3 regions of the Cellulomonas gilvus ATCC 13127 genome follow, and region 2 is predicted to be linked to each of the others. Evidence: predicted binding sites of a transcription regulator. Region 2 holds the regulator's gene; each other region holds the start of a gene.
What was found. The regulator LexA, encoded in region 2, represses DNA repair genes until DNA is damaged. The targets are predictions, from matches to a motif close to TCGAACANNTGTTCGA.
Positions count from the first base shown of each region.

Region 1: CELGI_RS16560 (HNH endonuclease signature motif containing protein) is a predicted target of LexA. The motif match lies at 6,820-6,835, and genes of this name have one in related genera.
Region 3: uvrA (excinuclease ABC subunit UvrA) is a predicted target of LexA. The motif match lies at 6,202-6,217, and genes of this name have one in related genera.

Region 1 is NC_015671.1:2,503,068-2,513,179, reverse strand. Features, by position in the region: gene poxB (ubiquinone-dependent pyruvate dehydrogenase) at 1-689, opposite strand, end outside; gene CELGI_RS11555 (TetR/AcrR family transcriptional regulator) at 752-1,336, opposite strand; gene CELGI_RS11550 (hypothetical protein) at 1,408-1,734, shown strand; gene CELGI_RS11545 (SHOCT domain-containing protein) at 1,802-2,221, shown strand; gene CELGI_RS11540 (TerD family protein) at 2,225-2,881, opposite strand; gene CELGI_RS11535 (amino acid permease) at 3,168-4,643, shown strand; gene CELGI_RS11530 (dicarboxylate/amino acid:cation symporter) at 5,014-6,438, shown strand; gene CELGI_RS16560 (HNH endonuclease signature motif containing protein) at 6,929-8,329, shown strand; gene CELGI_RS11520 (STAS domain-containing protein) at 9,079-9,402, shown strand; gene CELGI_RS11515 (MATE family efflux transporter) at 9,703-10,112, shown strand, end outside.
Region 2 is NC_015671.1:2,198,805-2,208,916, forward strand. Features, by position in the region: gene serA (phosphoglycerate dehydrogenase) at 1-5, shown strand, start outside; gene CELGI_RS10175 (DUF5302 domain-containing protein) at 104-295, opposite strand; gene CELGI_RS10180 (S9 family peptidase) at 366-2,420, opposite strand; gene nrdR (transcriptional regulator NrdR) at 2,476-2,979, opposite strand; gene CELGI_RS10190 (LysM peptidoglycan-binding domain-containing protein) at 3,370-3,756, opposite strand; gene lexA (transcriptional repressor LexA) at 4,034-4,783, shown strand; gene CELGI_RS10205 (L-lactate dehydrogenase) at 4,960-5,973, opposite strand; gene CELGI_RS10210 (ATP-dependent DNA helicase) at 6,017-8,173, opposite strand; gene hflX (GTPase HflX) at 8,238-9,761, opposite strand; gene CELGI_RS10220 (class I SAM-dependent methyltransferase) at 9,881-10,112, shown strand, end outside.
Region 3 is NC_015671.1:1,774,125-1,784,236, forward strand. Features, by position in the region: gene CELGI_RS08220 (TerC family protein) at 94-1,089, shown strand; gene CELGI_RS08225 (YciI family protein) at 1,166-1,450, opposite strand; gene CELGI_RS08230 (aldo/keto reductase) at 1,529-2,347, shown strand; gene CELGI_RS08235 (acyl-CoA dehydrogenase family protein) at 2,386-3,540, shown strand; gene CELGI_RS08240 (MBL fold metallo-hydrolase) at 3,566-4,279, opposite strand; gene CELGI_RS08245 (glycoside hydrolase family 15 protein) at 4,276-6,114, opposite strand; gene uvrA (excinuclease ABC subunit UvrA) at 6,248-9,109, shown strand; gene CELGI_RS08255 (OsmC family protein) at 9,215-9,742, opposite strand; gene uvrC (excinuclease ABC subunit UvrC) at 9,823-10,112, shown strand, end outside.

The DNA of each region.
Region 1 (10,112 bases), 300 kb from region 2:
GTGTGCACGATCGGCGCACCGAGCGTGTCGGCGAGCGCGAGCAGCTCGGCGTGCGCGCCCTCGGCACCCGCACCCGCCAGGATGGTCACGCGCTGCGAGCCGTCCAGGAGCGCGGCCATCGCGGCCAGCTCGTCGTCGGACGGCACGATGCGCGGCGTCGTCGCGCGGATCGCTGCGACGGTCTCGTCCTGCGCGTCGGCGAGCGCGACGTCACCGGGGATCACGACGACCGCGACGCCCTTGCGCTCGACCGCGGCGCGCATCGCGGTGTGCAGCACGCGCGGCATCTGCACGGGCGACGCGGCGTACTCGACGTACACCGAGCACTCGCGGAACAGCTCCTGCGGGTGGGTCTCCTGGAAGTACCCCGAGCCGATCTCGGAGGTGGGGATGTGCGCCGCGATCGCGAGCACGGGCACGCCCGAGCGCTGCGCGTCGAACAGGCCGTTGATCAGGTGGAGGTTGCCCGGGCCGCAGGACCCGACGCACACCGCGAGCTCGCCCGTGAGCGCCGCCTCGGCGCCTGCCGCGAACGCCGCCGCCTCCTCGTGCCGCACGTGCACCCAGTCGATGCCCGAGTCGCGCAGCGCGTCCGTGAACCCGTTGAGGGAGTCCCCGGGGATCCCGTAGACCCGCTTGACGCCTGCGGCGACGAGCGAGTCGACCATGTTCTTCGCGACGGTGGTCATGCAGCTCTCCCTGATGTGGGTGGTGGTGCGGCCGGGTGCGCCGCGTGGGGTGACCGTTCGGGTCAGGTGGCGATCGCGGGCCAGACCAGGGCGCACACGCGTGCGGCGAGGTCGTCGTCGAGCGGCGCGTGCCCCCAGACCAGCCTGTGGTAGGCGGGCGCGAAAAGCGCGTCGACGACGAGCGCGGCGTCCGTTCCCGCGCGCAGCTCACCCGAGGCGATGCCGCGCTCGACGTGGTGCACGGCTGCGTGCCGGCGCGGTTCGAGCCACTGGTCGAGCAGTGCGGTCGCGGTCGCGGCGTCCGTGATCGACGCGGCCATGAGCTGGCGCAGGAGCCGGCCCGCCGGGGTGTCGCGCAGCAGGTGGACGAGCGTGTCCAGCTGCGCCTCGAGCGCGGTGCGCACCGGCAGGTCGTCGTCGAACTCGATGCTCGCGTGGAAGCGGTCGAGCAGTCCCTCGAGCAGCACGGCGGCCGCCGACGGCCACCACTTGTAGAGCGTGGTCCGGGACACGCCGGCGCGCGTGGCGATCGCGTCGACGGTCGGCAGGTTCCCGCTACCCAGCGCGAGCTCGGCGGCGGCATCGAGCACCGCCCGGCGGCGCTCGGGGGAGCGCGGGCGACCCCGGCGTGGCGGCTCCTCATTCATGGACACGCTGTTCACTATATGCCCGCGCGCGACCTCGTCCGTCCGAGCGCCGGTGCGGCATCCTGGGGCCCATGAGTGCAGCCCAGGAGTCCGTCGCCGACCGGGCCGACCGGACGGCCCAGACCGCGGCGGTGCTGCCGGTCGCCGTGGCGGCGCTCGTCGTGAGCGTCACGCAGCTGGTGTGGCTGGGCGTCTCGTGGCGGACCGTGCTCGCCGCGCCGCTGCTGATCGGTGCCGCATGGGCGCGGTGGCGGTCGGCCGAGCCTGCGGCACCACCTGCACCCGGCGACGACCGGGCCGCCGCATCGGGCCTCGGGCTCGTCTGGCTGCTCACGTGCGCGGTGCTGGCGCTCGCGGGTCTCGGCCTGGTGGCGGCCGAGGCGCTCGCTGGCTCGTGAGTCGGGCGCGCCCCTGCGACCCCGGCCGGGACCTACGCTGGCCTCAGCCTGGTCGAGAGGAAGAGCGATGACGAAGAACCGCAAGCCGCCCGTGGCCGAGCGCCTCGCGCGGTATCCGCTGGCGCGTGACCTCGGGGGCGCGATCGGCCGGGGCGTGGACAAGCTGCCCGTCGGTGAGGTCACGCGCGCGACGATCAAGATCAAGAGCGGCGAGGTGGTGGCCGCGGCCGCCGAGACCTCGGCGGCGCTCGCGTCCGGTGCCGGAGCCGCGGTCAAGGCCGGACGCGACGGGTTCGTCGCGACCCGCGACGAGCAGCGTCACGCGCCGAGCGCCACCCCGGCACCCGCGCCCGGGTCGACGACCATCGAGGTCCCCGCGCCCGCGAGCCTCGTGGACCAGCTCGAGCGGTTGCAGCGCCTGCACACGCAGGGGCACCTCAGCGACGACGAGTACGCGCACGCGAAGGCCGCGCTGCTCGCCCCTTAGCCGTCAGGCCTTGCGCTGGCCCCGCGGTCCGGCGTCCATGGTGACCACGCCGTCGACGTAGCCGATGCGGTGCTCGGAGTTCTTGTGCGAGTAGAGCTCCAGGTTGACCACGGTGAACGTCTCGTCGGGGTTGAGCAGCACCTCCCCGAAGCACAGCGTGTACTGGTTCCAGCGGGCCGACGAGTCCTCCGCGGCCAGGCCGATCACCTGGTCCCCGTTGACGACGTCCACGTGCACGCCGTACCTGCGGAAGCTGCCGAAGCCGTTCTCGAGCGCCGAGTAGCTCGACAGCGCGACCGCCGCGACGTCCGGGTGCCACGTGATGGTGACGGTCTCGAGCTCGCCCGGTCCGCGTGCGTCGCCCGAGTGGCGGACCGCGCCCTCCGGCGTCACGAGCACCTCGTCGGCGTTGGCCGCGCCCACGTACACGACGTGCCCGTCGTGGTATCGGACCAGCGCCTTGAGGTCGTAGTCCTTGCCCTTGGCGGTCCAGCCGTTGCTCGCCTGGATCTGCGGCCGGTCCGCACCCGCCTTCGTGAGCGTGATCCGCGAGCCCTTCGTGAGGCTCACGCGACCGGTGCCGGTCGCCGCGTCGGTCGGGGTGACGGGCTCCGTCGCCGGGGCGGGCACCGGGCGCGGCGTGCGCGAGAACAGCCCCATGGACGGGCTCCTTCCGGGCGGGTGGTGGTCGGCTCGCGGTCACCCTAACCAGCGGTGGGGTGGCGCGCGGTCGTCGTGCACAGACCGGCGGCTCGGCCGCGGCGTGACGAAGCGCACGCGCCCCGGCCCCGGTGTGCGGGACGAACGTCGGGCCGGCCGTCCTCGGGCCCGCGGTAGCGACTCGTCGAGGGTGTCCGCACCGTGAGAGGACGCCCGCCGCCCGCGCGCCTCCCCGCCGCGGTCGGCCACACTGTCCGACAGTCGGCCGCGAGCGGAAGGACCTGCCATGAGCATGCTGCGGACCAAGTCGATCGAGCAGTCGCTCGCCGATGCGGACGAGCCGGAGTACCAGCTCAAGAAGACGCTCTCGGCGTTCGACCTCGTCGTGTTCGGCGTCGGCGTCGTCATCGGTGCGGGCATCTTCACGCTCACGGGCCGGGCGGCGCACGACGTCGCCGGTCCGTCGATCGTGCTGTCCTTCGTCATCGCCGCCGTCTGCTGCGCGCTCGCGGCCATGTGCTACGCCGAGTTCGCGTCCAGCATCCCGATCTCCGGCTCGGCGTACACGTTCTCCTACGCGAGCATGGGCGAGCTGGTCGCGTGGATCGTCGGCTGGGACCTGCTGCTCGAGATGTTCCTGGGGGCGAGCGTCGTCGCGCAGGGCTGGAGCTCCTACCTGGGCACGTTCCTCGGCCAGCTCGGGATCACGTTGCCGGCGGCGATCAGCCACGGCGGCACGGTCGACCTGCCCGCGGTGCTGCTGGTGCTCGTGCTCGGCGTGCTCGTGGTGCTCGGCATCAAGGAGTCGATGCGGGTCAACATCGCGCTCGTCGGGCTCAAGCTGTTCATCGTCCTGTTCGTGATCGTCGCGGGCATCGGGTTCATCTCGTCCGCGAACTACGACCCGTTCATCCCGCCCGCCTCGGTGGCCGAGGCGAAGAACGGGCTCACGCAGCCGCTCCTGCAGGCGGTGCTGGGGATCGAGCCGTCCGCGTTCGGCGTCGGGGGGATCTTCGCGGGCGCGGCGCTGGTCTTCTTCGCCTACATCGGGTTCGACGTGGTCGCGACGACGGCCGAGGAGACGCGCAACCCGCGCCGGGACCTGCCCATCGGCATCCTCGGCTCGCTCGCGATCTGCACGGTCCTGTACTGCGCGGTCGCCCTGGTGGTCACCGGCATGGTGTCCTACGACGAGCTGCCCAAGGACGCCGCGCTCGCGCGCGCGTTCGAGATCCACGGGCAGGGGTGGATGGCCACGATCATCGCCGCGGGTGCTGTGGCCGGACTCACCACGGTGGTGCTGACGCTCATGATCGGCGCGTCGCGCGTCATGTTCGCGATGAGCCGCGACCACCTGCTCCCTCCGGTCCTGGCGAAGGTCCACCCCACGTTCCGCACGCCCTGGGTCATCACCGTGATCGTCACCGTGGTGACGGCGCTGATCGCCGGGCTCACCCCCGTGGGCGTGCTCGAGGAGATGGTCAACATCGGCACGCTCTCGGCGTTCGTGCTGGTCAGCGTGGGCGTGATCGTGCTGCGGCGCACCCGGCCCGAGCTCCCGCGCGCGTTCCGGGTGCCGTGGGTGCCGGTCCTTCCCGCGGCCGCCGCGGTGGTCTGCTTCTACCTGATGCTCAACCTCCCGGTGGAGACCTGGTTGCGCTTCCTGGTGTGGCTCGCGATCGGGTTCGCGATCTACTTCGGGTACTCCCGGAGCCACTCGCGCGTGGGGCTCGCGGCACAGGGGCAGGAGCGCAAGCGCTGACCTCACCGTTGGGTGGGATGAATCCGGCGGGTTAGCGTGTTGGAGGAAACGGCCGCCCGCTCCGGGCGCGCCATCGACCCCGCACCGAGGAGAGCCCCCGCGTGAGCGCGTGGAACCTGACCGAGCGCCGTGCCGTCGACCTGTCCCTGGTCGCCAGCGCGCTCTGTCGACCCGTGCGGGGCTGTTGAGCCGAGCGGACCTCGTCGCTCGTCCTCCGGGCGTGGACCTGCTGGGTCCTTCCGCCTGTCGCCGCGCCTGACGCGCGGCCGTCGGCCCTCGTCGGGCCGTCCTCCTGCCGACCCGCCCCGGGCGGCACCTCCTTCCTGACCGCGCCGCGGCCTCGTCGCCGTGCGCCTTCGAAAGGTCTCCCGTGTCTGACACGTCCACGCAGCCCACCCGGCGGCTGCGCCTTCCCTCGTTCACCGTGCAGGTGCTGCTGGGCCTCGGCCTCGGCGTCCTGCTCGGGTGGATCGCCCTGCGCCTGGGGACCGTCGGTCCCGACGGCAGCCCCAACTGGCTCACGACGACGCTCGACACCATCGGGTCGTCGTTCGTGACGCTCCTCAAGGCGATCGTGCCGCCGCTCGTGTTCCTGGCGATCGTCGCGTCCATCGCCAACCTGCGGCACGTCACCAACGCCGCCCGGCTCGCCGGTCAGACCCTGCTGTGGTTCGCCATCACGGCGGGCATCTCGGTCGCGGTCGGCATCGGCCTGGGTGTGCTGCTGCGGCCCGGTGCCAACACCACGCTCGACCCCGCGGACGGATCCGACCCGACCCGGACGGGGTCGTGGCTCGACTTCCTCAACGGCCTCATCCCCGCCAACTTCCTGGGGATCGGCGGCTCGACGCAGATCGCGGAGGACGGCACCGCGAGCACGTCCATCTCGTTCAACGTGCTGCAGATCGTCGTCGTCGCGCTCGTCGTCGGGATCGCGGCCCTGCGGACCGGCAAGGCTGCGGAGCCGTTCCTCGCGTTCAACCGCTCGGCGCTGGCCGTGGTGCAGAAGGTGCTGTGGTGGATCATCCGCCTCGCGCCGCTCGGCACGCTCGGGCTCATCGGCACCGCGGTGGCGACCTACGGGTGGGACCTGCTGGCCCCGCTCGCGACGTACGCCGGCGCCATCTACCTGGGCCTGGCGATCGTCCTCCTGGCGATCTACCCCGTGATCCTGCGGACCAACGGGCTGCGCGTGCTGAGCTTCTTCCGTGGGGCCTGGCCCGCCATCCAGCTCGCGTTCGTGTCCCGTTCGTCGGTGGGCACGCTGCCCGTCACGCAGCGGGTCGCCGAGCGCAACCTGGGCGTCCCGCCGTCGTACGCCTCGTTCGCCGTGCCGCTCGCCGCGACGACGAAGATGGATGGTTGCGCCTCGATCTACCCCGCGGTGTCCGCGATCTTCGTCGCGCAGATCTTCGGCATCGACCTGTCGCTGACCGACTACCTGCTCATCGCGTTCGTCTCGGTCGTCGGCTCCGCCGCGACCGCCGGTCTCACCGGCGCCGTCGTGATGCTCACCCTCACGCTCTCGACGCTCGGGCTGCCGCTCGCCGGCGTGGGCCTGCTGCTGGCGATCGACCCCATCCTCGACATGGGCCGCACGGCCGTGAACGTGGCCGGGCAGGCGCTCGTGCCGACCGTCGTCGCCAAGCGGGAGGGGATCCTCGACCTCGAGCGCTACGCCTCGGCGTCGGCCGAGGACCTGTTCGCGGACGAGCCCGTCGCCGACCGCGAGCTGGTGCCGTCCGACGAGGCCGGCGCGGCGCGTGACGGGGAGCGGGTGCCCGTCCGCGCTTAGCGCAGCCTGTGCACGGGCCCCGGTCGCACGTCGTGCGGCCGGGGCTTCGTCGTTCCCGGGCCCGGGCCCCGTGGGCCGCCGCGTCGGCCGTGCGCCCCGCTCGCGTGACGCGCCATTCCGCGACGCGGTACCTGCGGGGTGCGATGTCGGTCGGGCGCCTCGCTCCAGCTGCCTCGTCGCGTATGAGCCACGTCGTCGCATCTGTGGCTCTCGTCGCTGCGGCGGTCTCGACGTGGCTCGCTGCCCGAAAGGGCGCCCGTCGCGCGACGTCGCTGCGGCGGTCCAGCCGTTCCTGAGGTGCACTCACGTGCTCCGCCGTCTGTCGTGCATGGACCTCGCGTCGTGCGGACGCCGCGAGGTGGAGGGCATGTCAGTGGTCGATGGAACACTTGTTCGAGGGGGTGAGCGCATGACGGTGTCGGTCGCGGAGCGGCGGGTTCGGGTGCCTGGCGGCAGTGCCGTCGTGCGACCAGCCGGTCCAGGGCGCAGTGTGGCCGCGGGTGACGGGGGTGCGTCCGACGAGCGGTGGGATCAGGACCTCGCGACGCTGCCGGCGCCGCGGGTCCGCCCGGCGGACCTCATCGCGCTCCTGACAGCTGCGGATGTCCCGCAGGTGCGTGACGTCGATCTGGTCGGACTGGTGGTCGGCTGGCAGCAGCTGATCGGCCTCGCGGTCGCGGGTCAGGCGGCGGTGGTGCGGGAGCTGCTCGCGCGCGGCCACGGCATCCTCGACGGACTGCCCGAGGAGCTGGCTGCGGCGCTGGCCTGGACGACGCCTGCTGCGCAGCAGCTCGTCGCGCGTGCGGAAGGGCTGGGCGAGCTCCCCGTGGTCGACGAGGCGCTGCGGGACGGTGTGGTGGATGCGCGCAAGGTGGACGTGCTGCTGGACGAGCTCGCCGCGCTGACGGTCGGGACCGATGAGCTTCCTGATGCGCACGACGTGCGCGCCGCGCGCAGCCGGGTCGCGTCGGCCGCCATGAGCCGTGCCGACGGCCGGACGACCACGCAGCTGCGACGGCTCGTGCGGCGCGAGGTCATCGCGGTCGACCCGGCCGCGGCGCGCACGCGCGCCGAGCAGGCACGCGCGCGCAGGAGCGTGCGTGTGGACTGGGCGCCCGACGGCATGGCGTGGGTCAGCGCGTTTCTCACGGCACCCGACGCGATCGTGGTGCGCACGGTGCTGGACGCAGCGGCGGACGTCCGCGACGCGATCGACCCGCGCACGCTCGACCAGCGGCGTGCGGATGCGTTCGTGTCGATCTTCGACGGGATCGCGAGCACGGGCGTGCTGCCCTGCGGCGACGCGCTGCCCGCGCGTCAGCGGGTCAAGCCGCACATCCAGGTCACGGTGGCGGCCACGACTTTGCTCGGGCTGGACGACGCTCCCGCGGAGCTGGCCGGGTACGGGCCGGTCGGCGCCGACGTGGCGCGCGCGATCGCCGCGGACGGGACGTGGCGCAGGCTGCTGACCGACCCGCGCACGGGTGCGCTGGTCGAGCGGGGCTCCACGGCCTACCGGCCGGGTGCGGCGCTCGGTGCTCATGTGCGCGCGCGCGACGTGACGTGCACGTTCCCGGGCTGCGTGCGTCCGGCGGCGACGTGCGAGCTCGACCACATCACGCCGTACCGGCACGACGCTGCGGATGCGGTGCAGACGACCGCTGACAACCTGCACGCCGCGTGCAAGCGGCACCACGACCTCAAGACGCAGGGGCTCTGGACGGTGAGACGCGTCGCCGATGGTGGAGTGGCCTGGACCAGTCGGACGGGCATCACCTACGTGGTGCACCCCGAGGCGGTGCTGGCGGAGCCCACGGCCTGGAGCCACGCGCCGGCGGAGGCGGCGGGAGCGCGGGCGGGGCCGGGCGCGTGCCAACCGCCACCGTTCTAGGGGCGTCCAGCGGGGGAGAACCACCCCGCGGCGGTCGAGTTGTGAGCCACGTACCGCCGCGAGGTGTCCAGGAGGACCGGTCGTCGAGGGGCGATGCAGTCCGTTGGTCAAGGCAACCTGACCGGCTTGCCCTGGTGTGAGGACTTTCGGCCCACATCGTGTGCTGTGACCGTCGGCCGGAGTGTCGGGCGCGGGTCGGATGCGGGCGGGGTGCGGACGCGCGTGCGGGCATGCGCCGGGTGTGGTCGCGGGTACGGGCGCCGCGCGGGTGTGGTCGCGGGTACGGGCGCCGCGCGGGTGTGGTCGCGGGTACGGGCGACGCGCGGGTGTGGTCGCGGGTACGGGCGCCGCGCGGGTGCGGTCGCGGGTACGGAGACCGCGCGGGTGCGGCGCAGGTCGGACGCAGACGCGGGTCAGGTGCGGGCTCGGGTCGCATGTGGGCGCGGTGCGGGCGCGGTGCGGGTGCGGTGCGGGACACGAGTGGGGTGCGGGTGCGGGACACGAGTGGGGTGCGGCGGTTCGGATGCCGGCGGCGTGCGGACACGGTGCTGGCGCGGGGTCCGGCGCAGGCGCAAGGGCGGGCTCGGGTACGGGTGCCAGGGTGCGGTGCTGGTGGAACGGGTCCGATGGCTGGCTCGTTCGGAAGGAGGAGCGTGGTGTGCGGGACTGGCACTTTCGCGAAGTGCGCGTATGGTCACAAGGGCCGTGTGTCGATCGGCTGCGATGAGCGAGGAGAGACCGTGGCGGCAATGGGCGAGATCCGCGTCGAGGCGGGTCCCGGCACGACGCTCGTCAGGCTGGTCGGGGAGATCGACGTCGCGCTGCGCGAGCAGGCGAGCCTGTCGATGGCCACCGCGCTGACCGCGGACGCACCCATCGTGGTCGACGCGACCGAGGCGACGTTCGTCGACTCGTCCGGCATCGCCTTTGTCATGCAGATGAAGCGTGCAGCCGACGAGGCGCGCATGGACCTCTCGCTCCGCGACCCGGGGCGCGTGCTCCGGGATGTCCTCGAGATGATCGGCGCGGGCAGCCTGCTCCGCGACGCTGACGAGGTCGCCGCCGCCGTCTGAGGGCCGATCGAGCGGCGTCCGTGGGGCGTGTGGCGCGTAGCCGGCGATGGTGTGTGTGGCGACCGTGCGGGCTTGCGGGTCGCCTGGCGACGCGCGGCGAAGGCGGGCTCGGTACAGCGCGGTCGCCTGGCGGACCGTGACGGAACAGAGCTCAGTCCAGCGCGGGTCGCGTGGCAGTGCATGACGGAAAAGGGCTCAGTCCAGTGCGGGTCGTAACGATACGATCGGGGGAGCGTCGCGTCGGTCAGCCCCCGCCCGGGCGCTCGTCCCCACCCGACCCGCACCACCTCGGAGCACCTCATGGCCAAGGTCCTCACGACCGGCCGCCCTTGGCGCGTCATCCTTGCCTTCGCCGTCCCGCTGCTGATCGGCAGCGTCGTCCAGCAGCTGTACCAGGTCGCCGATGCCTTCGTGGTCGGCCGATCGTTGGGCGTGACGTCGCTCGCCGCGGTCGGCGTGGTCGGCAGCCTCCTGTTCCTGCTGCTCGGCGCCGCGTGGGGCATGACCACGGGCTTTGCGATCCCGACGGCCCAGGCGTTCGGCGCGGGCGACGCGCGCGCGGTGCGCCGGTCCGTCGCGACGGGCACCCTCCTGACCGCGGGCGCGAGCGTGGTGCTGATGGCGGTCGCGGTGCTCATGGTCGACCCGGCGCTCCACCTGCTGCGCACCCCCGCGGACCTGCTGCCCGAGGCGCGCACCTTCGCCCTGGT
Region 2 (10,112 bases):
CCTGACCGCCGGCACCGCCGACGACGACGAGGCCCGCGCCCGGATCACCCGGGGGCGGGCCTCGTCGTCGGTCCCGGGCGGTGACCCGGTCAGAGCGCGTCGGTCACGACGCGCCGGACTTGCGCTGGAAGCGCCGCTGCGCGGGGCCGGAGGTCTCCGAGCCGTGCACGGCGCCCGTGTTCGTGGAGCCGTCGGCCACGCGGTGACCGCCGGCCTTCTTGCGCTCGAGCGCCTCGCGGAACTTCGCCTTCTGGTCCTCGATCGAATCGCCTGCCTGGCGCTGGTCGTCCGTCATCGGCCGTCCTTCCCTCCGCGTTGGTCGTCCCAGCCTGTCCGAGACCGGCGCCGCGCGCCAACTCGATTCGTCACGCGTCGGCCGTGACCCGCGCGGCTCCGACCGGCAGGTGACGCGCCCACCACCGCAGCACGTGCTCGAACCGCGCGACGCGGTGCGACGGCAGCCCGGACCGGGACAGCTCGTGCCCCTCGCCCGGGAACAGGAGCAGCTCGGCCGGCACGCCGCGCAGCCGCAGCTCGGTGAACCAGCGCTGCCCCTGCTCGACAGGGCACCGCCAGTCCTGCTCCGAGTGGATGACGAGCGTCGGTGTGCGGACCGCGCCCACATGGGCCATGGGCGACTGCGCGGCGACCAGCTCGGGTTCGACCGCCGGGTCCCCCACGTTCTCCTGCCCGAAGAACCAGCCGATGTCGCTCGACCCGACGAAGCTGACCGGGTCGAGGAAGCCACGCTCCACGATCGCCGCCGTGAACCGCTCGGTCCGCGTGGTCAGCCACGCCGTCAGGTAGCCGCCGTAGGACCCGCCCATCACGCCCGTGCGCGTCGCGTCCAGGCGCTCGTCCGCGAGCACGTGGTCGAGCAGCGCGAGCACGTCGTCCGCGTCGACCGTGCCGAACGCGTGCCGGATCGCCCGTCCGTGCGCACGTCCCCGGCCCGCCGAGCCGCGCGGGTTGCCGTGCACCACCGCGTACCCGGCCGCCGCGAGCACCTGCACCTCGTCGAACAGGGCGTGCGTGTACTGCGCGAACGGCCCGCCGTGGATCATCAGGATCGTGGGGTGCGGACCCGCACCGAAGCGTTCCGGGTCCGGCGTCGTGAGCCATCCCTCGACGCGGTAGCCGTCGGGTGCCAGGGCCGTGACCGGCTGCGGCCTGCGCAGGCGCCCGGTCGCCCGCAGCCGCGCCGACAGGTCCGTGAGAGCGCGCGCGCCGCCGTCCGTCACGACGACCAGGTCGCCCGCGCTGTCGGGCGTCGCCCGGACCGCGACGGTCCGCCCCGCCGCGTGCGTGGCCGACGTGACGACGTCGGTGCCGCCGAGCAGCTCGGCCACCGTCGCGTCGGGCTCGACCCGGACCAGGTGCACGGCACCCTCCCGCAGCGGCGCGACGAGCACGCCGCCATCCGCGGCGACGAGCACACCGGGGTCGAGGTCCACCCTCTCCGGGTCGGTCAGCCGGACGGGCGCGCCGACGGGCGTGCCGTCCGCGGCGACCTCGAGCACGAACAGCCCGGTGAGCGCCGCGACGCAGTCCCGCCCGGACGCGCCCATGTCGGCGGCGAGCAGCCACACGCGCGCGCCGTCCGGGTCCGGGAGCACCGCCCCGACCGCGAGCGTCGAACCGGCGTCCGCGTCCGTGACGGGCCGCACGGCGCCGAGCACGGGCGCGGCCTGGTCCTCGGCCGCGACGTCCGGTGCGGGCGACGGCGGGACCGGGAGGACCACGGCGTCGCGCCGCAGGTCCACCTCGCGCGCGCCGTGCCGGGCGGCGACCACCGTCACCCCCGAACCGTCCGGCAGCCACCGGGGGCCGTTCACGTCGAGCCCCGCGGGCGAGATGCGGACGGGCTCGGGGGCGTCCTGGGGCACCCCCGCCCCCGGCGACGCGAGCGGTGGCAGGTCCACCACGAACACCGCACGCTCGCGGTCGCGCACGTAGCCGAGCCCGTCGGCCCGGTAGCGCAGCTCGGTCACCAGGCGCGGCGGCTCAGCACCCGGCTTGCCCCCGCGCTCGTACCGGCCGGGCTCGGGCACGCGGGCCACGTAGGCGACACGGCGCGAGTCGGGCGAGACCACGGGCTGCTGCGCGCCCAGCGGCGCGTCGGTCAGCGCGACGGGCTCACCGCCCGCCGCCTCGACCACGTGCACCTGACCCGGACCGTCGGCCGTGCGACGGATGAACACCACCCATCTGCCGTCCGCCGACACCTGCGGTGCGGAGTCGGCGAAGCCACGGGTGAGCACGCGCGGTGCGCCGCCGTTCAGCGGGACGAGCCACAGCCCGCCCGTGACGGCGTCCGCCGCCGCATCCGGCCCGTGCACGGCGATCACCGCCGCCGATCCGTCGGGCAGCAGCGCGGGCGCCCCCGGGGCGCACCACAGGTACAGGTCGTCAGGGAGCATGACGCGACGCTATCGCGCAGCCCTGACCGCGACGGACGCGCGCCGCCGGTCCCGATCAGTCGTCGACGTGGGTGGCGGCGGCGGGCTCGTCGCCCCGCGCCGCGGCACGCTCGGCGCGCTCGGCGCGCAGCACCGTGATCGCGGCCTCGAAGTCCTCGAGCGAGTCGAACGCCTGGTAGACGCTCGCGAACCGCAGGTACGCGACCTCGTCGAGCTCACGCAGCGGCCCCAGGATCGCCAGCCCGATCTCGTAGGCGTCGATCTCCGCCGAGCCCGACGAGCGCAGCGTCTCCTCGACCTTCTGCGCGAGCAGCGCCAGGTCGTCCTCGCTGACCGGGCGCCCCTGGCACGCCTTGCGCACGCCGCCCGTGATCTTGTCGCGGCTGAACGGCTCGGTCGCCCCCGAGCGCTTGACCACCGAGAGGCTCGTGGTCTCGACCGTGGTGAACCGTCGGTTGCAGGACGGGCACTGCCGGCGGCGCCGGATCGAGGCGCCGTCGTCCGACGTGCGCGAGTCGACGACGCGCGAGTCCGGATGACGGCAGAACGGGCAGTGCACCTGGGCCTCCGGTGATCGGGCGAGACCTGGCGGCCTCCGAGCGGGGCGCGGGCCGGGCTCCGCCCCGTCACGCGCCCCCGCGACGCTAGGCCACACGCCCGCGGCATCGCAAGGCGGCCACCGCCGGACGGCTGAGGGGCGGCCACCCGCAGGTGACCGCCCCTCCGGGACGCCCCGTCCCGGGCCGCGGGCCGACTCGCCTCGGCTGCGCGGTGTGCTGCGGGTCCGCGCGGGACCGGGTCCCGCCGATGGCGGCGCCGAGCGCCACCCCGCCCCTCGCCTCTGAGCCCCCCAGCTCTCGAAGTGAGGTGTGCCTAACCTAACGGACCGCTTGCGCGTGCACAAGGCCAGGTACGCCCCGGCGCGGACGCGCGCCGGGGGGCGTCCCCGTCAGCCCCGCGGCACCACCAGCTCCTGCCCCGCCGTCAGGTGCGCGCCCGACAGCCCGTTGACCCGGACGAGCTCGCGCACCTGGTCCTGCACGGACTCGCCCGCACCCCGCGACGACTCGGCGATCGACCACATGGTCTCGCCCGGTTGCACGACGTGCCGGTCGATCCGCACGTCGCCGTCGCCCGCCGCGACCGCCGCCCGCGCACCCAGGGCGACCGCGAACGCGACGAGCACGAGCGCCAGCCCCACGAGGACGGCACGCCCGCGACGCGTCAGGTGCAGCGCGGGCTGCGAGGAGGTGCGCCGCGCACGAGCCGGCCGCACGAGGACGGGCATGGCAGCACCGCCGCCGCGCACTGCTCCACCGATCACCATCGCGCTCATGCCGACTCCTCTCCGCGGCGTCCGTGTCCGAACACCCGTTCGTCATACACCTGTTCGTCGTACGTCTGTACGATGTCTACCAGAGCCGTCCGACACGCGTCCACAGATGTCGAACAGATGTTTGAGATCCCTGTCCGCGCTGCGTAGGCTCACCGACGAGGAACAGCGCACCATCGACCACCGACACGCCCCGGTCCCGGCCACCGGAACCACCGGGCGCGGGCGGTGGGCCGTCGCAGGGGACGGCGCGGTGGGCGCTCGGACAGGAGGGCTGGACGTGACGGACGCAGTGGGAGCCACGCAGGACGAGCGAGCGACGGTGCACGAGCTGCCGGAGACCCCGGCGGGCCCCGACGGCCTGACCGCGCGCCAGCGCCTGGTGCTCGAGACCATCCGCGCGTCGGTCGAGTCCCGCGGCTATCCGCCGAGCATGCGGGAGATCGGCGAGGCCGTCGGGCTGACCAGCCCGTCGAGCGTCAAGCACCAGCTCACCGCGCTCGAGCGCAAGGGCTACCTGCGCCGTGACCCCAAGCGGCCGCGCGCGATCGAGGTCGTGCACCCGGACGACTCGCGCAGCGTCGCGGGATGGGCCACGGCGGGGGCGGACACGCAGGTGGACCTCGTCGGCGGCGCGGGTGCCGAGCGCGTACCCGCACCCTCCTACGTGCCCGTCGTCGGGCGCATCGCCGCTGGCGGGCCGATCCTCGCGGAGCAGGTCGTCGAGGACGTGTTCCCGCTCCCCCGACAGCTCGTGGGCGACGGCGACCTGTTCCTGCTCAAGGTCAGCGGTGACTCGATGGTGGACGCGGCGATCTGCGACGGCGACTGGGTCGTCGTCCGGCGCCAGCCGGTCGCCGAGAACGGCGAGATCGTCGCCGCGATGATCGACGGCGAGGCCACGGTCAAGACGCTGCGGCGCGCCGAGGGTCACGTCTGGCTGATGCCGCACAACACCGCCTACGCACCGATCCCGGGCGACGACGCGACGATCCTCGGCCGGGTCGTCAGCGTGCTGCGCAGCCTCTGAGCCATGCCCGGCCGCCGCCCCGACCCGCCGCGCGACCTCGCGCGCCGGCTCGCGGAGCGGCTCGGCCGGCCGGCGGGCGCGCGTCGTGACGACGAGCCGCCCACCCAGGACGCCCGGGCGGACACGGCACCGGCCGCCTCAGAGGAGGATCCCCGAGGCGGCCGGTCCGGCGGACGTCAGTAGCCGAAGCGCTTGGCGACCTCACGCACCGCGGTGGCCGACGCGCGCATGCCCGAGAGCTCGTCGACCGACATCGGGATCGGCAGCTGCTCGAGCACCCCGGCCGAGCCGACGATGCTGGGCACCGAGAGGCACACGTCGCTGATCCCGTGGTAGTCGGTCAGCAGCGAGGACACCGGCAGCACGCGCCGCTCGTCCTTGATGATCGCCTCGATGATGCGCGACCCGGCGAGCGCCACCGCGTAGTTCGTGGCGCCCTTGCCCTCGATGATCCGGTACGCCGACTCGACCACCTCGCGCGCGATCTGGTCCCGGACGGCTCCCGTCAGCGACGCGCCCTCGCCCACGCCCTGCCACTCGAGCAGCGGGATGGAGCCGATCGACGCCGAGCTCCACAGCGGCAGCTCCGTGTCGCCGTGCTCGCCCGCGATGTACGCGTGCACGTTCTGCACGGCCACGCCGGTGTGCCGCGCCAGGAGGTAGCGCAGGCGGGACGAGTCGAGCACCGTGCCCGAGCCGAACAGCTGCTGGGGCGGCAGGCCCGAGATCTTCAGGGCGGCGTACGTCACCACGTCGACCGGGTTCGTCACCATGACGTACACCGCGTGCGGCGCGACCTCGACGATCGAGGGCAGCACCTTGGAGACGAGGTTGATGGTCGCCTCGGCCAGGTCCGTGCGGGTCTGCCCGGGCTTCTGCTTGGCACCCGCGGTGAACATCACGACGTCCGCGTCCGCGCACACCGCGATGTCGTCGGAGCCGACGACCTCGGCCATCGACATGAACTGGATGCCGTGGCCCAGGTCGAGCGCCTCGGCCTCGACCTTGGCCTTGTTGATGTCGAACAGCGCCACGTGCCGCGCGGCGCCGCGCATGAGCGCCGCGTACGCCATGGTCGAGCCGACGGCGCCCGCGCCCACGATCGCGAGCTTCGACGTACGCCGCTGGGCGGGTCCGGCGTGCGCCGGCACCTCTCCGCTGGCGGCGGGTGCGATGTCCTGGTCAGGCATGATGCCTCCTTCTGGGCCGACGGTCCGGTCGAAGGCTATCGGCTCACGCGTCACGCAGCCGTGACAGCGCGGCGATCACCACGTCCCGGTCGTCGGTCCGCCAGAACGGCGGCATCGAGCGCGCCAGGTACTCGCCGTACCGCGCGGTGGCCAGCCGTGGGTCGAGCACCGCGACCACGCCGCGGTCCTGCGGCCCACGGATCAGGCGTCCCGCGCCCTGTGCCAGCAGGAGCGCGGCGTGCGTCGCCGAGACCGCCATGAACCCGTTGCCGCCCGCACGGGCCACGACGTCCGCACGCGCCGACCGGACCGGGTCGTCGGGACGCGGGAACGGGATCCGGTCGATGAGCACCAGACGGCAGGAGCGACCCGGGACGTCGACGCCCTGCCAGAGCGCGAGCGTCCCGAACAGGCATGTCGGCTCGTCGGCGGCGAACCGCGCCACGAGCGTCGGGAGCTGGTCGTCGCCCTGCAGCAGCACGGGCACGTCGAGCCGCTCGCGCATCGCCTCGGCCGCCGCGGTGGCCGCGCGTCGCGACGAGAACAGCCCGAGCGTGGCACCGCCCGACGCGCGCACGAGCGCCTCGATCTCGTCGAGCTGCGCATCGGTCGCGGGTTCGCGACCGGGTGGCGGCAGGCGGCGCGCGACGTAGCAGATGCCCTGGCGCGGGTAGTCGAACGGGCTGCCGACGTCGAGCCCGGTCCAGCGCAGGGGCCCCTGGGGCGCCGCGGGGGCCGGGTCCGCCCCGGGGACGGTCGTCGGGCCCACGGGCTCGGCGTCGGGCCGCAGCTCGAGACCCACGGACCGGGCGGTGGGTTCGAACGTGCCCCCGAGCGCGAGCGTCGCCGAGGTCAGCACACCCGTGCGACCCGCGAGCAGCTGCGTGCGGATCAGTCCGTTGACCGCGAGCGGAGCGGCGTGCAGGCGCGTCGTGATCGCGCCGGACCGGTCCTCACCGCGCGCGCACCACAGCACGGTCCGCGCGGCGTCCTCGGGTTCCGCGGTCATCCGCTCGGCGGTCTCGAACAGCGTCAGCACCGCGGACTGCGCCATCTTGCGGCCGCCCTCGGCCGCGCCGGGCGCGGTGCCTCCCCCGCCCGCCTCGGGGCGCAGGAGCGAGAGCAGCGTGCGCGCGGCGTCACGCACGGTCGCGACCGCGTCGAACACCGCGGGCGGCAGACCGTCGGGGAACCGGCCCTCGGGCAGCGCGACGAGCACGCCCGCGAGCGCCTCACCCGCGGCCTCGAGGTCCGTCGGCGGCACACCGCCGTGCCGGCGCGCGACCCGGGCGGCGTGCTGGACCACGGGGAGCGAGATCTCCGCGGTCGCCTGCGCCGTGACGCGGTCGGCGAGCTCGTGCGCCTCGTCGACCACCAGGACCTGGTGCTCCGGCAGCACGTGCGGCGACCCCGACGCCGCGATGCCGAGCATCGCGTGGTTCGTCACCACCACGTCCGCTTCGCGGGCCAGGGCCCGCGCACGTTCGGGGAAGCACTCCTCGAGGCGCGGGCAGTGCGAGCCCATGCACTCGAGCGACGTCACCGACACCTGGCGCCACGCACGGTCCGTGACGCCCGGGACCAGGTCGTCGCGGTCGCCCGTCTCGGTGGTCGCCGCCCACTCGCGCAGGCGCACCACCTGGGCACCCAGCGCCTCGCGTCCCTCGCCCGCCGCGGCGCTCGTCGCGGGGTGCTCGGCCGCGCCGCCGCGCTCCGGCAGGTCGAACAGCGCGCCCTGGTCGTCCTCCGGGTAGCCGCCCTCGAGCTTGTGCAGGCACGTGTAGTTGTGCCAGCCCTTGAGCAGCGCGATCCGGGGCCGTCGCGGCAGGTGCGGCTCGAGCGCATCGGCGACCAGCGGGAGGTCGCGTGTCAGCACCTGGCGCTGCAGCGCGAGCGTCGCGGTCGAGACGACGACGCGCTCGTCGGCGTGCACGGCGTGCCGGACGGCCGGCACCAGGTAGCCGAGCGACTTCCCGGTGCCCGTGCCGGCCTGGACCAGCAGGTGCTCGCCGGTCGCGAGCGAGGCCGCCACCGCGCGCGCCATGAGGTGCTGACCCTCGCGGCGTCCGCCGCCCAGCACGCCCACCGCGACGTCCAGCAGCTCGTCGACCTGACGGTCGCGCTCCTGGTCCCTGCCGCGCTCGTCCGTCTCGGACGCCGCGCGGGCCGTCTCGTCGGACGACTCGGGGGCGGCGGGCATCGGGCAAGCCTAGTGCCGCCCGGCGCGCGCCGACCGCACGCGCACCCGGGTGGTGGGCGAGGTGTCAGGCGCGCCGGGCCGCCGACGTCTCGAGCTCGGCCGCGAGCGTCTCGTCGACGCGCGCGCGCAGGTGCGTGCCGTCGGGCGTGTGCTCCTCGAGCTCGATGTCGCCGTGCTCGTGCACGCGGCTGACGAGGTCGCCGCGTCCGTACGGCACGACGAGGTCGACCGCGACACCCGGGCGCGGGAGCTGGTCGGCGATGAGGTCCTGCAGCTCCTCGATGCCTTCGCCGCTGTGCGCGGAGACGACGATCGAGTGCAGCTCACGCGAGCGCAGGCGCGCGATCGCCTCGGGGGTCGCCAGGTCCGCCTTGTTGAGCACGATGATCTCGGGCACGTCCATGGCCCCCGGGATGTCCGCGAAGACGTGCCGGACCGCGGCGATCTGACCCTCGGGGTCGGGGTGCGACGCGTCGACGACGTGCAGGATGAGGTCCGCGTCCGCGACCTCCTCGAGCGTCGAGCGGAACGCCTCGACCAGCTGGTGCGGCAGTGCTCGCACGAAGCCGACGGTGTCCGCGAGCGTGTAGACCCGCCCGTCGACCGTCTCCGCGCGACGCACGGTGGGGTCGAGCGTGGCGAACAGCGCGTTCTCGACGAGCACGCCCGCGTGCGTCAGGCGGTTCAGCAGCGAGGACTTGCCCGCGTTGGTGTACCCCGCGATGGCGACCGACGGGATCGCGTTCCGCTTGCGCGACGCACGCTTGGTCAGGCGCGCGGGCTCCATCGCGGCGATCTCCCGGCGCAGCTTGGCCATGCGGTTGCGGATGCGCCGGCGGTCGAGCTCGATCTTGGTCTCACCCGGGCCACGCGAGCCCATGCCCGCACCCGCGCCGCCGACCTGACCACCCGCCTGCCGCGACATCGACTCGCCCCAGCCACGCAGGCGCGGCAGGAGGTACTCGAGCTGCGCGAGCTCGACCTGCGCCTTGCCCTCACGCGACTTGGCGTGCTGCGCGAAGATGTCCAGGATCAGCGCGGTGCGGTCGACCACCTTGACGCGCACGACGTCCTCGAGCGCGCGGCGCTGCGACGGCGCGAGCTCGCCGTCGACGACCACCGTGTCGGCGCCGACCGCGGCCACGACCGTGGCGAGCTCGGCGGCCTTGCCCGAGCCGAGGTAGGTGCTCGGGTCCGGCTTGGCGCGACGCTGCAGGACGCCCTCGAGCACGCGCGAACCCGCGGTCTCGGCGAGCGCGGCGAGCTCGCGCAGCGACACCTCGGCGTCCTGCACGGTGCCCTGGCCCCACACGCCCACCAGGACCACGTTCTCGAGCCGCAGCTCGCGGTACTCGACCTCGGTGACGTCCTGCAGCTCGGTGGACAGGCCCGCGACGCGGCGCAGCGACGTGCGCTCCTCGAGGTCGAGCTGCTGCCCGTCGTACGACGAGTGCACGGTGCCGCCGGCCTGCAGCGCGGTCCCCGCCCGTGCGAGCACCCGCGCCACCACGTCGTCGGCCACCTGCTGCGGCGAGCGGGGCTCGTCCGGGGTGCGGCTGGGGGTGGTGGTGTGGTGCGTCTCGCTCACGCGGCTCCTCGCGTCGTTCGTGCGGCGCGCGGGAGCACGCCTGCTTCCAGGGTCGCACGCGCACGGGAGGCGGTCGAGGCGTTTCGCTGCGGGCCGACGCCGCTGGGTAGGGTCGGCGCGTGGCTGGGGACGGGACGACGCACGACGAGGGCGAGCACTACTTCACGGCACGACCCGCCTCGCCCGACGAGCGCCGCACGCTCGTGGTGCACCTGGCCGGGCGCGACGTCGAGGTCGAGACGGCGGGCGGTGTGTTCTCCCCCGACCACGTCGACCACGCGACGCGGATCCTGCTCGACCACGTGCCCGAGCCGCCGACCGCGGGAGACCTGCTGGACCTGGGCTGCGGGT
Region 3 (10,112 bases), 420 kb from region 2:
TCCCGGCCATCCGGGACCCGGTGCGGTCTGCCTGACACGTCAGGCGGGGGAGACCTTCGGTACCGCGTCATCACCCGTACCGGAGGTCTGTCTGTGGACGTCTCGCTGCCCGTCTGGATCCTCACCGGCGTCGTCATCGTCGGTCTGATCTTCTTCGACTTCTTCGCTCACGTGCGCACGCCGCACGAGCCCACGTTCCGCGAGTCGGCCTGGTGGTCGGCGGTCTACATCGCTCTCGCGGTGGTGTTCGGCATCGGCGTCGGCATCGCCGCCGGGTGGGACCTCGGCACGGAGTACTTCGCGGGGTACGTGACCGAGAAGAGCCTGTCGGTCGACAACCTGTTCGTGTTCCTCATCATCATGACGAGGTTCGCGGTCCCGAGGGCGTACCAGCAGAAGGTGCTCCTGGTCGGCGTCGCGATCGCCCTGGTGCTGCGGACGGTGTTCATCCTGGTCGGCGCGGCGGCGATCGAGCAGTGGTCCTGGGTGTTCTACGTGTTCGGCGCGTACCTCGTCTACACCGGGTGGAGCCTGGCCCGCGAGCACGCGACCGAGCCCGACGAGAACGCCGGCAACGGCCTCCTGGTGCGCTGGGTGCGGCGCGCGCTGCCGACCACCGACGAGTACCACGGCGACCGTCTGTCGGTCCGCATCGACGGACGCCGCGTCCTGACGCCCATGCTCCTGGTGATGGTCGCGATCGGCTCGACCGACATCCTGTTCGCGCTCGACTCGATCCCCGCGATCTACGGCCTGACCGAGGAGCCGTACATCGTGTTCACCGCCAACGCGTTCGCGCTCCTGGGCCTGCGTCAGCTGTACTTCCTCATCGGCGGGCTCCTCGAGCGCCTGGTCTACCTGTCGCAGGGCCTCGCGGTCATCCTGGGCTTCATCGGCATCAAGCTGGTGCTGCACGCGCTGCACACCAACGAGGTCGCGTTCATCAACGGCGGAGAGCACGTCGAGTGGGCGCCCGAGATCCCGATCTGGCTGTCGCTGACGGTGATCCTGGGCACGCTGGCGGTCGCCACGGTCGCGAGCCTGGTCAAGACCCGCCGCGAGGACAAGACGCCCGTCCTGACGGACTGAGCCGCCGAGCCCGCGCGGCGCCGGATGCCGCGCGGGCCCCCGGCCTACGGCCGCCGATCGGCGCCGCCGGGCAGGCTCAGGCCGACCAGGGCCCGATCACGACGTCCCAGCGGCGGATCTCGGTCGCGGCGACGAGGCCTTCGCGGGCGAACGGGTCGTCGTCGAGCAGGCGCCGGAGTGCGGCCTCGTCGGCGACCTCGAACACGAGGAGCGCCCCAGGGGGACCGTCCGGGAAGGGCCCGGAGCCGCGCAGGGCGCCCGCGTCGGCCAGGCCGGCGAGGTAGGCGCGGTGCTCGGGCCGCACGCGGTCACGGACCTCCGCGCGCTCGTCGTACGTGTAGCGGACGGCGTAGGTGGGCATGGCGCCATCCTGCCGCAGGTCGCGGCGCCCGCGGGGCACCTGGCGGCGCGTGCGCGCGGCGGGTGGCACAGTGGTCCGGTGACCACGACCCTCACCCTCTCCGACGGGATGCGGATGCCCGCCGTCGGCTTCGGCGTCTACAAGGTGGCGGACGAGGCCGCCGGACCCGCGGTCGCGACCGCGCTCGAGGCGGGCTACCGCCTGGTCGACACCGCGACGCTCTACGGCAACGAGCGCGGGGTCGGCCGTGCGGTGCGGGACAGCGGCCTGGACCGGGACGACGTGTTCGTCACGACCAAGCTGTGGAACGACGCGCACGGCCCGGACGCCGCGCGGGCCGCGTTCGAGCAGTCGGTCGAACGGCTCGGTCTGGGCGCACCCGATCTGTACCTGATCCACTGGCCGGTGCCGTCGCGGGACCTGTACGCATCGACGTGGCGCACGCTGATCCAGCTGCGTGACGAGGGGCGTGTGCGTTCGGTGGGCGTGTCGAACTTCCAGCCCGCGCACATCGCGCGCATCGTCGACGACTCGGGTGAGGTGCCCGTGGTCAACCAGGTGGAGCTCCACCCGTACCTGCAGCAGCGTGAGCTGCGTGCGCTGCACGCCGAGCTCGGCATCATCACGCAGGCCTGGTCGCCGCTCGGACGCGGTGCCGTGCTGACCGACCCGGTCATCGGCGACATCGCCCGGTCGCACGGCGTCAGCCCGGCACAGGTGGTGCTGCGCTGGCACCTGGACCTCAACGTGGCCGTCATCCCGAAGTCGGTCACGCCGGCACGCATCCGCCAGAACCGGGACCTGGCCGGGTTCGAGCTGTCCGACGACGACCACGCGCGCATCGCGGACCTCGACCGCGACGAGCGCACGGGTTCGCACCCCGACCTGGTCGCCTGACCGATCCCCCGCACGACCCCCACGAGAGAGCGAGCACCATGCCGCGCGAGCTGCGGACCCTCCTGACCGACGAGCTGCTCGAGCGCGTGCACGCACGTGCCGCGGGCCACGACCGGGACAACACGTTCCCGCACGAGGACCTCGCGGACCTGGCCGCGGCGGGGTACCTCCAGGCGTTCGTCCCGGAGCGACTCGGCGGTGCGGGCCTCACGCTCGAGGAGGTGAGCCGCGAGCAGGTACGACTCGCGGCCGCCGCGCCCGCGACCGCGCTCGCCGTGAACATGCACCTGGTGGTCACGGGGCTCGCGGCGCTGCTCGTCGGCCGGGGCGACGACTCGGTCGAGTTCGTGCTGCGCGACGCGGCCGCGGGCGAGGTGTTCGCGTTCGGCAACTCCGAGGCGGGCAACGACCTGGTGATGTTCGGGTCGCGCACCCGGGCCGAGCGTCAGCCGGACGGCGGCTACCGGTTCACGGGGACCAAGATCTTCACGTCGCTGTCACCGGTGTGGACGCGCCTGGCGACGTTCGGCCTGGACGAGGACGACCCGGACGGTCCCCGGCTGGTGCACGCCGTCGTCGGACGCGCCGGCGTGACGACGAAGGACGACTGGGACACGCTCGGCATGCGCGCCACGCAGTCCGCGACCACGGTGCTGGACGGCGCGTACGCGGCGCCGGAGCACGTGTACCGCAGGCTGCCGCCGGGGCCGTCGGCGGACCCGTTCATCTTCGCGCTGTTCGCGGTGTTCGAGGTGCTGCTCGGCGCGGTGTACACGGGGATCGGGCGCCGCGCGGTGGAGCTCGCGGTCGCGAGCGCGCGTCGTCAGACCTCGTTCAAGAACGACGGGCGCGCGTACGCGCAGGACCCCGACATCCGCTGGCGGATCGCGGACGCGGGGCTCCTGCAGGACGGTGCCGAGCTCCAGGTGTTCGCGCTCGCCCGCGACGTCGACGAGCGGGCCGACCACGGTGCCCGCTGGTTCGCGCAGCTCGTCGGGCTCAAGGTCCGCGCGACCGAGTCCGCGCGGCAGGTGGTCGAGCTCGCGCTGCGCGCGTCGGGCGGCGGCAGCTACTTCACGGGCAACGAGCTCGGACGGCTGTACCGGGACGTGCTCGCCGGCATCTTCCACCCGTCCGACGACGAGTCGGCGCACGCGACCGTGGCGGCCTCGCTCCTGGGCCCGCCGGACTGACGGAGCTGAGGCTCACCCGCGGCGGTCACCACCCGCGGGCGCGCCACGCGGCCAGGTGCGGCCGCTCGGTCCCGAGTGTCGTGTCGTCACCGTGGCCCGGGTAGATCCACGTGTCGTCGTCGAACCGGTCGAACAGGTGCGTGACGACGTCGTGCCACAGCCGCGCGAAGTCGTCGGGACCGTGCGTCTTGCCCACGCCCCCGGGGAACAGCGAGTCACCCGTGAGCACGTGCGCGCGCCCCGGGTGCGCCGCGTGCTCCGGCTCGCGGTAGACGAGCGCCACCGAGCCGGGGGTGTGGCCGCGCAGCGCGACCACCTCGAGCGTCACGTGGCCGACGACGAGCAGGTCGCCCGCGTGCAGCCGGCGCGTGACCGGGACGTCGGCGGCCGCAGCCACCGCGTCGGCGTCGTCGGCGCCCGCCGCGACGTGCGCACCCGTGACGGCGACGACCGACCGCAGCGCGCCCAGGTGGTCGCCGTGCCGGTGCGTGGTGACGACCGTGTCGAGCCGCGCCGCGCCGTTGCCCTCGCGGACCAGGGCGAGCAGGCGGTCGGCGTCGGCCGCGGCGTCGACCAGCAGCTGCGCGCCGTCACGTCGGCACGTGACCAGGTACGCGTTGTTGTCGAGCGGGCCCACCGAGACCTTGCGGAGCACGACCTCGTCCAGCACGCGGACGGCGGTCGGGCCTCCGGGCTCCACGTGGCCGTCGTACCCGTCGGCCGGCCGGTCCGGGGTCATCGTGCGCTCCCGCTGGTCTGCGCGGCCGCGACCGCATGCGCCTGCGCATGGCTGTGCGCGGCGCGCACCAGAGCCAGGTGGGAGAGCGCCTGGGGGACGTTGCCGGCCATGCGGCCCCCCACGGGGTCGTACTGCTCGGCCAGGAGGCCGACGTCGTTCGCGAGGCCGACCGCCACGTCCAGCACCGCGCCGGCCTCCTCGACCTGACGCGTCCGGGCGAGTGCGTCCGCGAGCCAGAACGAGCACGCCAGGAACGCGTTCTCGGTACCGGCCAGGCCGTCGTCCGTGCGGTCCGTGCGGTAGCGCAGCAGCAGTCCCGGAGCGATCTCCAGCTCCTCGCGGATCGTCCGGACGGTGGCGAGCACGCGGGCGTCGTCGGGCGGGAGGAAGCCGATCTGCACCATCTGCAGCAGCGCGGCGTCGGTGTGCGCGCTGCCGTACGACTGGGTGAACGTGCCGCGTCCCGGGTCCCAGCCGTGCTCGAGGACGTCGGCGTGGATCTCGTCGCGCGCGGCGCGCCACCGCTCGACCGGGCCCGGCAGCCCGTGCACCTCGACGGCGCGCACGGCACGGTCGACCGCGGCCCACGCCATCATCTTCGAGTGCACGAAGTGCCGCGGCTCGCCGCGGACCTCCCAGATGCCACGGTCGGGCAGGTGCCAGCTCCGCAGCAGCTCCTCCAGAAGGTGGCACTGCAGCGACCACGAGTCGCGCGTCTCCGCGAGGCCGGCGTCCCGCGCCGCCTCGAGCGCGCACATGACCTCGCCCAGGACGTCGTTCTGGACCTGGCCGACCGCGGCGTTGCCGATCCGCACCGGACGGGACCCCGCGTAGCCCGGCAGGTGGTCCAGCGTGCGCTCGGGCAGGTCACGGCCGCCGTCGAGGCGGTACATGATCTGCAGGTCGCCCGGGTCGCCCGCGACAGCCCGCAGCAGCCAGTCGCGCCACTGGCGCGTCTCGTCCCGGAAGCCCTGCTCGAGCAGTGCCTCGATGGTCAGCGCCGCATCCCGGAGCCAGCAGTAGCGGTAGTCCCAGTTCCGTTCGCCGCCGAAGTCCTCGGGCAGCGACGTGGTGACCGCGGCAGCGATCCCGCCCGTCTCGAAGTCGGTGAGGAGCCGCAGCACCAGGAGCGAGCGCACCACGGCCTCGCGGTGCGGACCCTGATACGTGGCGTCGCGCGCCCACAACCCCCACGCGATCCGCGTCGAGTCGATGCGCCCGAGCACCGTGAGCACGGGCGGGACGGGCGCCCAGGACGGGATCCACGTGAGCGAGAGGTCGACGCTCTCCTGCTCGTGCAGGACGAACTCGTCGACGTGGTGGTGGTCGCTCGCGCGGGGCAGCCGCGAGCCGCGCAGCAGGACCGAGTCCGGGCCGGCGACGGCGCGGATCGCCTCTTCGCCGTGGTCGTCGACGCGCATCACCCACGGCTGCACCGCGCCGTAGCCGAAGCGCACGACCCATTCGTGGCGCACCTCGACGCGTCCGCTCGTGCACGTGATGCGGCGGACCAGGTCGGCGCGGCCGTCCGCGAGCGGCATGGTCTCGGTCACGACCGCGGTGCCTGTGGGCGACACGTACGTGGTCTCGAGGACGAACGAGTCGTCGACGTAGCGGCGCGTGACCTCGGTCGCGTCGGGCACCGTGAGCAGCCAGTGCCCGTGCTCGCGCGTCCCGACGAGCGCCGCGAAGCATGCGGGAGCGTCGAAGTGGGGGAGGCACAGCCAGTCGACCGAACCCCTGAGCGAGACGAGGGCCGCGGTGCGGCCGTCGCCCAGCACGGCGTACTCCGAGATCGGCGCTGCGGACGGGGGAGCGGCGGCATCGTTCGTCATGGCCCGTCCAGCATGGCCCGGGCGACGCTGACCAGCACGTCGGCGCGCACGCGCGGGTCCGGGCGGGCGGCCGAGGCCCAGGTCACGTCGAACGAGTGTGCGAATGTCGGTGCCGAACCGTAGACTCCCCGACGTGAACGACCGTCTGGTGGTGCAGGGCGCCCGCGAGCACAACCTCCGTAACGTCGACCTCGATCTGCCGAGGGACGGCCTCATCGTCTTCACCGGCTTGTCCGGCTCGGGGAAGTCGTCGCTGGCCTTCGACACGATCTTCGCGGAGGGCCAGCGGCGCTACGTCGAGTCGCTCTCGGCGTACGCCCGGCAGTTCCTCGGGCAGATGGACAAGCCTGACGTCGACTTCATCGAGGGTCTGTCGCCCGCGGTCTCGATCGACCAGAAGTCGACCAACCGGAACCCGCGCTCGACGGTCGGCACGATCACCGAGGTGTACGACTACCTGCGCCTGCTGTTCGCACGTGCGGGCACGCAGCACTGCCCGGAGTGCGGTGAGCGCGTCACCGCCCAGACCCCGCAGCAGATCGTCGACCGGCTGCTCGAGCTGCCGGAGGGCACGCGGTACCAGGTGCTCGCGCCCGTGGTGCGCGGGCGCAAGGGTGAGTACGCGGACCTGTTCGCCGAGCTGCAGGGCAAGGGCTTCGCGCGCGCACGGGTCGACGGCGAGGTCGTCCAGCTCGCGTCTCCGCCCACGCTCGAGAAGAAGCTCAAGCACGACATCGAGGTCGTCGTGGACCGGCTGGTGGCCCGTGAGGGCGTGCAGCGACGCCTGACCGACTCGGTCGAGACGGCGCTGGGGCTCGCCGGTGGGCTCCTCGTGGTGGACATGGTCGACCTGGACATCGACGACCCCGCCAAGGAGCGCCGGTTCTCCGAGCACCGCGCGTGCCCCAACGACCACGTGCTCACGCTCGACGAGATCGAGCCCCGGACGTTCTCGTTCAACGCGCCCTACGGCGCGTGCCCCGAGTGCACCGGGATCGGCTCGCGCCTCGAGGTGGACCCGGACCTCGTGGTCCCCGACGAGGACCTCTCGCTGGACGAGGGCGCGATCGCGCCGTGGGCGCAGATCTCGTCGGACTACTTCGCGCGCGTGCTCGCGGCGCTCGCGCAGGAGATGGGCTTCTCGACGAGCGTGCCGTGGCGCGCGCTGCCGCAGCGGGCGCGGGACGCGGTGCTGTACGGGCGCAACCACGAGGTGCACGTCCGGTACAAGAACCGCTGGGGCCGTGAGCGGCAGTACTCGACGGGCTTCGAGGGCGCTGTGACGTTCCTCGAGCGGCGTCACAACGAGACCGACTCGGAGTGGAGCAAGGAGAAGTACGAGGCGTACATGCGCGAGGTGCCGTGCCCCGTGTGCCGCGGTGCGCGCCTCAAGCCCGAGGTGCTCGCGGTCAAGGTCGGCGGCCGCTCGATCGCCGAGGTGTGTGACCTGCCGATCAACCAGGCGCGCGCGTTCCTCGACGGGCTCGAGCTCGGGGTGCGCGAGCAGCAGATCGCCGCGCAGGTGCTCAAGGAGATCCAGGCGCGCCTGGGCTTCCTGCTCGACGTGGGACTGGACTACCTGTCGCTGACGCGGCCGGCGGCGACGCTCTCCGGTGGCGAGGCGCAGCGGATCCGGCTCGCGACGCAGATCGGGTCCGGTCTGGTGGGCGTGCTCTACGTGCTCGACGAGCCGTCGATCGGGCTGCACCAGCGCGACAACCGCCGTCTGATCGACACGCTCACGCGGCTGCGGGACCTCGGCAACACGCTGATCGTCGTCGAGCACGACGAGGACACGATCCGCACCGCGGACTGGATCGTCGACATCGGCCCCGGAGCGGGTGAGCACGGCGGGCACGTGGTCCACTCGGGCGACCTCGCGGGGCTGCTCGCGTCGGCCGAGTCGGTCACGGGCGCCTACCTGTCCGGACGTCGCCAGATCCCGATGCCGGCAGCACGCCGCCCGGTCGACCCCAAGCGGCAGGTCACCGTGAAGGGTGCGCGCGAGCACAACCTGCGCGGCATCGACGTGTCGTTCCCGATCGGCGTGCTGACCGCCGTGACGGGCGTCTCCGGCTCGGGCAAGTCCACGTTGGTGAACTCGATCCTGTACACGGTCATGGCGAACGAGCTGAACGGCGCGCGTCAGGTGGCCGGCCGGCACAAGCGCGTGACCGGGCTCGACCAGCTGGACAAGGTCGTGCACGTGGACCAGGGCCCCATCGGCCGGACGCCGCGGTCGAACCCGGCGACGTACACGGGTGTCTGGGACCACGTCCGACGCCTGTTCGCCGAGACGACCGAGGCGAAGGTCCGCGGCTACACGCCGGGTCGCTTCTCGTTCAACGTCAAGGGCGGCCGCTGCGAGGCGTGCTCGGGTGACGGCACGCTGAAGATCGAGATGAACTTCCTGCCGGACGTCTACGTGCCGTGCGAGGTGTGCCACGGCGCGCGCTACAACCGCGAGACGCTCGAGGTGCACTTCAAGGGCAAGACCGTCGCGGACGTGCTCAACATGCCCATCGAGGAGGCGGCCGAGTTCTTCGCGGCCGTCCCCGCGATCAGCCGACACCTGACCACGCTCGTCGACGTCGGGCTCGGCTACGTCCGGCTCGGCCAGCCCGCACCGACGCTGTCCGGTGGCGAGGCCCAGCGCGTCAAGCTCGCGGCCGAGCTGCAGCGTCGGTCGAGCGGCCGCACCGCGTACGTGCTCGACGAGCCGACCACGGGTCTGCACTTCGAGGACATCCGCAAGCTGCTCGGCGTGCTGCAGTCGCTCGTCGACAAGGGCAACACGGTCATCGTGATCGAGCACAACCTGGACGTCATCAAGAACGCCGACTGGGTGATCGACATGGGCCCGGAGGGTGGCTCAGGGGGCGGGCTGGTGGTCGCCGAGGGCACGCCGGAGCACGTCGCGACCGTCGCCGCGAGCCACACCGGGCGGTTCATCGCGGAGGTGCTCGAACCGGAGCGCCAGCAGGCGTCGGCCTGAGGCCTCCGCCGCTGCCCCCGAGCCGGCCGGCGGCATGCGTGCACCGCTCGGCCGGCTCGCGTCAGGCGTCTGGCGCTCGCGTCAGGCGGGCGAGGTGGCGGGCGGTCAGACCGACGGCTCAGCGGACGAGCCGACGTGCTCGAACGCGACCGGCACGGGCTCGTGCCGGATGGTGAAGTTGACCGAGCGCGCGATGAAGCAGTGCTCGTGCGCGCGGTGGTGCAGGTCGGCCAGGACCTGGTCGTCGAGCGCGCGGCCGTCCGGGAGCGTGCGGGTGCGGACCGTGACGCGCGGCCGCAGCACCACCTCGGTGAACTGCCCGTGCCCGGCCGACTCGATGCGCATGGTCCCGGACGCGGAGTCGCTGTAACCGACGACGACCACGCCGGCGGTGGCCGCCAGGTGCAGGAACCACAGCATGTGGCACTGCGCGAGGGCACCGACCAGGAGGTCCTCGGGCGACCAGCGGGCGGGGTCGCCGCGGAAGCCCGGGTCGGAGGTGCCCGGCAGGGGGAGCTTGTCGCCCGAGGTGAGCTCGTGGTTGCGGCCGTAGGACGTGTACGTCGTCGTACCCGCCGAGCCGGCCCCCGTCCACGTCAGGTCGACCGAGTAGGAGTGCAGCAGCTGCGCCATGCACCCACGCTAGTGGTGCGGGGTCTCGCTGTCCGCGCACGCGCACGAGTGTGTCGGCGGACCGAACTAGGCTCGGGCGCATGGCCGATCCCGCGACGTACCGCCCTGCGCCGGGGGAGATCCCCGACGCACCGGGGGTGTACCGGTTCCGGGACCGCGACGGACGCGTGATCTACGTCGGCAAGGCCAAGAGCCTGCGATCGCGGCTCAACAGCTACTTCCAGGACGTGGCCGGGCTCCACCCGCGCACGCAGCAGATGGTCACCACCGCGTCGTCGGTGCAGTGGACGGTCGTGGGCACCGAGGTCGAGGCGCTCGCGCTCGAGTACTCCTGGATCAAGGAGTTCGACCCGCGCTTCAACGTCAAGTA